Regions from separate parts of the Pseudoalteromonas sp. C2R02 genome, predicted to be linked through region 1. Evidence: riboswitches for the same ligand, from Rfam matches in the RefSeq annotation. Region 1 holds a riboswitch; each other region holds the start of a gene.
The links. Region 1 has a riboswitch for cyclic di-GMP ahead of KO527_RS09355 (hypothetical protein). Riboswitches for the same ligand answer to the same signal wherever they lie in the genome.
Positions count from the first base shown of each region.

Region 2: it holds a riboswitch for cyclic di-GMP, as region 1 does, so the genes downstream of both, KO527_RS21590 (hypothetical protein) here and KO527_RS09355 (hypothetical protein) in region 1, are expected to answer to the same signal.
Region 3: it holds a riboswitch for cyclic di-GMP, as region 1 does, so the genes downstream of both, KO527_RS17655 (chitin-binding protein) here and KO527_RS09355 (hypothetical protein) in region 1, are expected to answer to the same signal.

Region 1 is NZ_JAHKQC010000027.1:16,808-19,089, reverse strand. It holds gene KO527_RS09355 (hypothetical protein) at 1-1,281, opposite strand, end outside; cyclic di-GMP riboswitch class I at 1,349-1,433, opposite strand; gene KO527_RS09350 (type I polyketide synthase) at 1,657-2,282, opposite strand, start outside.
Region 2 is NZ_JAHKQC010000044.1:7,402-9,683, reverse strand. It holds gene KO527_RS21595 (MFS transporter) at 1-764, opposite strand, end outside; cyclic di-GMP riboswitch class I at 1,118-1,206, shown strand; gene KO527_RS21590 (hypothetical protein) at 1,272-1,643, shown strand; gene cdd (cytidine deaminase) at 1,684-2,282, shown strand, end outside.
Region 3 is NZ_JAHKQC010000039.1:70,263-72,544, reverse strand. It holds gene KO527_RS17660 (D-hexose-6-phosphate mutarotase) at 1-779, shown strand, start outside; cyclic di-GMP riboswitch class I at 886-971, shown strand; gene KO527_RS17655 (chitin-binding protein) at 1,120-1,698, shown strand; gene KO527_RS17650 (DUF3718 domain-containing protein) at 2,102-2,282, shown strand, end outside.

The DNA of each region.
Region 1 (2,282 bases):
CCATTCATACGTTACTTCACTTTCAAAATCACCTGACCCTGTTCCATCTAATGTAACAAGATCTCCACCAGTAACAGTTTTAGCTGAACCGGCATCTGCTATAGGGTTTGTATTATCATCTTCTTTTGTATTTTTTGAAATTAGCAAAAATTCAATATCATAAAGCTTGATTCCAATATTAGGAAACTCTCCTACACCGATCCTTAAGTCATTACTTTTGTCGCTATTGATATTAAATAAATGAGCAAACTCTACTTCTCCTGGAGTTAAGTACTCTTTTTGACTATCAACACGTGTTGAAAGATTTCCTGAACTATATGCTTGGCTAATTTTAAATTTTACTAAAACTTGCTCATCTTTATTTACATTTTCAAATACCCTTAAACCTGAGTCTCCATTTAGTCCCGTTGAAATGTATGATTCATTGCCATCATATGACCAAGCTTTATCATAGGATGCTGGGTGAGTATAAATATTTCGGATTGTTACATCATCATTTTCAATAGGTAAAATCACAATTTTGACAATATCACTATCAGTTAAGCCATATTCATCGGTAACAATAAGCTCAACATTAAATGATTTAGCTATACTGAGGTTTGGAGCAATAAATTGAGGATTAATAGTATTGGGGTTTTCAAGCTCAATTTCATTTAAAGAGTCATTTAGCACAATCCATTGATATTTTAAGCTATTAATATTCTCATCATGTGATTCATTTGCACTTAAAAAAACCAAGTCTTCGGAGTTAGCTATTTGAACTTTCCCAGCATCTGCAATGGGTTCTGCATTATTTTTTTCAGAGTCCGATATTAAAGTAAACTTTATATCAGACAATACAATCCCTTTCGAAGAGTAACTACCAGCTCCAACTCTTAAATCTCTTGTTTTTTTACTGATAACTTTAAAAAGATGAGAAAATTCCTTCTTTCCATGCTCTAGGTAAACTCTTTGACCATCTACACGCGCATATAACCTTCCTGAAGAATGAGGTTCACTAATTTTAAATGTGACAAGAACCTGTTCACCTTCATTTAGCTCTTGATATACTCTTAATCCAGAGCCTCCGTTTATTCCTGTTGAAGTATATGTTTCATCTCCATTATAAGTCCACGCTTGATCTTCTGTTGCTGGGTGATAGAAAATATTAGATTGTAGGTTTTCATTGCTAGATGCTTGGCTAGAAGTGATTAATAAAAAACATAGAATAAAAAAAATCTTTTGTAAGAAAAACACCTCTTTAAAATTAGTTAATTTATTAAAACAATTTGAAATTTTCATGTTTTACCTCCATAAACTCGCAATAAGTCTTCATATACAAAAATAAGGGAGGCATGATTTATCATTTCTCGGTAACCCCGCTGCCATAGAATTTACTCGTTAGGCCGGTAGCTTTGCGTACTTAAGTTTCCTTAAGGCTGCCCTTGTCAGTGAATAATATTTAGAACAAATTGTTTGAGGTATTCGGCCTCAGTGAGCTTTACTTTAAATTGAGCCTATACTAGGCTGTACCTTTTTAACACTAATGATATAGTAGGTTAACAACACCACAAACTCAAGCTTTATTATTAGAAAACAAGAAATAAATAGCACTTAATCATTACAAATAACGTATGAGAAATTAAACTTCTGCTATATGTGAATATCAAATTAATGCTATTGATTCCCACTTTCTGGATTTTGATTTATATTATTTAATATTTCTTCAGCTAAATTCTTAGCGTTACTTCCCTGCATCATTTCGAGATGTCCGTAAATAAGATCATGACTTTTAACACCGCATTTAGACATAGTCGACCACCCTCTCGTTTCATCAAGTTCGTCCCATAAAACTTCTTTATAATTTAAACTCGGAGATTTAAATAACGAAATATTACTATTAATAACCCCTCCTTTATAAATTTCACTTACCTTATTCCAGTAATAAAAGAACTTTTCATACCTTTTATGTTCAGTAGATAGAGAGTCCACTACTGGAGGATAAAACCTTAATTCTAGCTTGAGTTTCATTACTTTAATAATATCTATTAAACCATGTTCAATGTGCCATTTTAATTTAGTTTTTAGCTTTTTAGCTCTAGAGGAAATTGTTGGTAAACCTGGAGCATTGCTTGATAACCCCGGAGCATAAACATCTAACAAGCCAAGAAAATCTATTTTTTCCCCTTGCTCTTCAAACTGTTTAGCTATTTCGAAGGCTGTATATGCTCCATAACTATAACCAGCTAATAAATAAGGACCTTTTGGTTGATGTTTTTTAATATACTGAATATGATCTTTAG
Region 2 (2,282 bases), on a different contig from region 1:
CCGGGGATCAACAACATCACCATAATTGGGACAATCATTAATGCGAGCCTACCATTACCAAGCACATTTTGTACTTCAACTAAAGTTTCTTTTATAGACTTATTATTCTTTGAAGACTCAACACTTTTTGTTGGATCCCTAAAGAAAAATATGGCAGGAATAAAGTTAATAGCAATTGAGACAGCAGCCATTGTAAACGCTAATTCCCAGCTGATTTCTCTCAGATAAGCAACTGTAAGAGGCCCTAAAAAACCTCCTATATTAACCATAGTATAAAACAAGCCAAAACCTAGGCTACGATTTGCATCTGTTGTTTCACGGCTAACGGTACCAACAATAAGCGGTTTAAATATCGCGGCACCAACAGCGAGAACCATATAAGTTATAAAAAATGCACCATAGGAATCAACTTGGCCTAACATATAATAAGAAGGTGTCATCAAAGCAAAGGATATTAATAACATTTTTCTATAGCCGTACCTATCACCTAATGCGCCAGTCAATACAGGTAAAAGATAAATAAAGCTCATAACAACAGCAGATAAAGTTCCTCTTTGCTGATCAGTTGCACCTAATCCACCAAGCTCTAATGGTGCAGTCATATAAAGAGATAAAACACCAAAAATACCATACCAAGCTAGTCGCTCAAAAATTTCCATTGTATTAGCAACGTAATAATTACTACTAAAACTAAAAATTGAATTATTTTTACTTATATCGCGACTATTATTTGAATCCCTTTTTATTGTCTGTTCATCTGACACACATTTCTCCTAATTTACCCACACAGTTAACTATAGATATAGTTTAAACCTTTAATTTGAATACAATATACATAAGTTGCATCTTTGATGCTAAGTTTATTTTATGTGAATTAAATTGAATATCCCTAAAACTGTAATAATTAAATAACATAGCCTTATACCATTTCTGTTAATTAACTGTCACTCAGAGGAAACGGTATTAAATATAATATTTAATAAATTTCAATAAAACATTAAATTACACTTACACCTTACTAAAACTAAATAGATGTAAATAATCAAACGCTTATTAGTGCTTTTAAACGCTTAAGCATTACAAAGTTGACGATACCGTACAAACCTGTGAAAATATGTAAACGTAAAGGCAAGGTGTTTGAAAAAATACTCACGCAAAGTATCAGATCTAATGGTTTAACACACTTACGATGGCTGAGCTGCAAACGTGATAAATTTCGCTGCGATATTTATTCCTGCCTTTTATTATTTATGATTTAATCTGGTTAATTAATGTCAAAACTAATCACTAATCTAAGCTATGATGCTTCTGAGAATTTAGTAATGGTAAAACTTTTCGGAACAGCTAATGTTGAAGATGTCGTCAGCATTTACAAGAAAATAACTGAGTACGCAAAATTCAACGCAACAAATAAATTATTGGTTGATGTGATTGAGCTCGAACATGAATATCCAGCAATAGAAGTTATTAATTTAGTTGTACAAATCAAATCTATTTTGCAAGGTTTTAAAGTTGCTAGAATCATAGGATTTAAAGGGTTTCACCATGATTTAGTACTGCAAAAAGCAAAACGCTTTAATGTTTACGCTGAAAACTTTGATTGTAGTAAAAAAGCAAAACATTGGTTGAATACTGCGGCTTAAATTCATAAAATGGTGAACCATTAATTACAACAATAATAATATGATTTTAAGTTCACCAAATCAAAAAATTAACTTTTCAACTTCCCACATATTAGATATTAATTCACTTTTAAAAAACACTCGCGGCATGCTTAATTCTCTATTCATTAGCAAGTTAAAAAGTGAGTTAGATACTTCTTTAGATGATTTATTAACCGCGTTATTACCATTTGCATCAGAGTTTTCTGTTGCGCCCATTTCTAACTTTCATGTTGGAGCTATCGCGGTCGGGTCTTCTGGTAATTTATACTTTGGCGCCAATTTAGAGTTTACTAATCAAGCACTATCTTTAGTACTACACGGAGAACAATCTGCTATTAGTAATGCCTGGCTACATGGTGAAACACATATTACCAAACTTGCAATAAATGCAGCACCTTGTGGTTATTGTCGACAGTTTATTAATGAATTGGCATGTGCTCATCATATTGAGATTTTGTTAAATGGTGAAGTGATCCCTTTTGATAAGTTTTTACCTATGTCCTTTGGACCAAAAGATTTAGGTAACAATTTCGGATTATTGACAGTTAAGGATAACCTTCAAAATAGTGAAAAGCCAGACAGTATTTCATCTGAATTATTTCAACAGATCGGTTTAAG
Region 3 (2,282 bases), on a different contig from region 1:
GTGATGCCAAAATATTTTTACAAGGCGCTCAATTAACTCAGTTTACCCCTAAAGAACAAAAGCCTTTAATTTGGGTTTCAGAAGATGAAGACTATATAGCAGGCAAAAGTGTAAGAGGCGGCATTCCTATATGCTGGCCTTGGTTTGGTGTAAGTGAAAATCAAGATTGGCCTATTCATGGTGTAGCACGCACTCAAGTATGGCGCGCTGAAGAAGTAAATGAAAAAGATGATTACATAGAAGTCAGCCTTTCATTGCCTATGTTACAAGTTAATAAAGCGTACTGGCCACATGAAACTGGATTACAAGTTATCTTTAAATTATCAAAAGCTTTAAGTGTCAGTCTCAAAAATACTAACCTAGATAAAGAAGAGATTTCATTTACCCAAGCATTACACACCTATTTCCCAACGCCTGATATTAAAACAACTCAAGTTGATGGCTTACAAGGTTCACAATACATTGAATTTGGTGAGGGTCCATTTGATCAAAATGATATCGTCAATTTTGCTCGTGAAACAGATATGGTTTATAACAACGCGCCTCTAGTTCAAAAAATTAAAACGCAAGATGGCACTATTAGTGTGGCAAGAGAAAACTCAACATCATGTGTATTGTGGAATCCCTGGATAGATAAAGCACAACGTTTAAGTAACTTCCAAGATGATGAATACAACAAGATGTTATGTTTAGAAGCTGCCAACGTAAAACAAGATACTGTAAAGCTTGCGCCGGGCGAAAGTCATACACTGACAACCATCATAAAATGGGAAAGCTAAATAACCTTTACGATTAACAATAAAGCATTAATTACTATCAAAATACATGGTAGATATTAAATTTAAATTGCCTTTTCCAATTAAAAAGCATTAATATCTACCTCAAATCACAATTTGGCAAACTAACCCAAAGGTTAGGACGCAAAACCACCGGTCTAAGGTTTTTTAAACTATGATAGCGGAGTTGCCTCAGTAGTAAATTACTCAACCAGAGTACACGCTAAAAACTACTGTGCCTGCACATTTTCATGCCAAATACTGTTAACTTATTATATTAATATGGCAGATTTAACATGGCACCTTTACTAAAGTATCAATTTATATTTTTGAGTACCCCACTTTGATTGCGGGTTTATCCCCTGGAAATTGGGTAAACATAGGTCAAATTCCCACTCACCATCATTTAAATAAAAATGATGAAGTGCTTATTCAAATTTTTGATGGCAAAGGGTATTTGCCTGAGTTGTCATTTAACCACCTAATAAATAGTACTGAAAATGGTGCGCCTAGCGTATGGCCTAAACAAATCGCTAAATATATCAATAAGCATTTCACCTTATTACAAGCGGGTCGTTATATTCATTCTGATAACATTCAACCTTGCGTTAGTAAAAATAATATCTACGCATTAAGCTCAAGCAATATCACTCAAACCAGAGTGCTCATAAAGTTTGCGGTCAAACGTATTAAAGATGAAGACTCTTCAGTGGCAATTACTCCATCTTATGATTATGTATTCCCAAAACACCGCAATGACTATCGCGCTGGAGATAAAGTCCTAAACCCTAAAACCAATAAAATATATCAATGTAAACCTTGGCCCTATACGGAGTTTTGTCGTCTAGGCACACATATGAATGAACAGTACGAACCTGGAATAGGTAAAAACTGGTCTTTAGCTTGGTCACAATGCTGGTAATTAAAATATAAATTAAACAATCAAGTTTATTTCTAGATAAATTTTGTGGTTTTTTGAGGTTATTTTTAACTCGAATGTAACAAGGTTTTTCATCCGCTACAGGTTAAAAATGTATACAACTTTTTAACATCAAAAATGCCAAATAATCACTTTTTAGTTCAATGGACTAAATCGAAGGTTAAACGGCTAAACTTGCCTTTAAATATGAAACTAAAAGTATCCTCAGATACATTTAGACATATTTTTAACTGTTCAATTATCATTCGATTTACAAGCTTGCTTTGATGAAAACACACCTTGTTACGCCATCACATTGTTTTGATACACACTTTTTTAAATTCGGATCTACTATTCATTCAACGGCAAAACAACATTACTTAAATGAAGCATAGAGGGATTTATTATGAACTTATTAACGACAGTTATCGCAGCAAGTATTATTACATTATCAGCAAGTGCAAGTGCACATCAAACGCAAAAGTTGGTTGCAGCTGATGGCAATGTAACCACTGAAGTTTGTATGGCAGTTGCAAGTAACAAACCAATTAAGCTCGTTAAAGCACTACGCAATAACCGCTTAAATA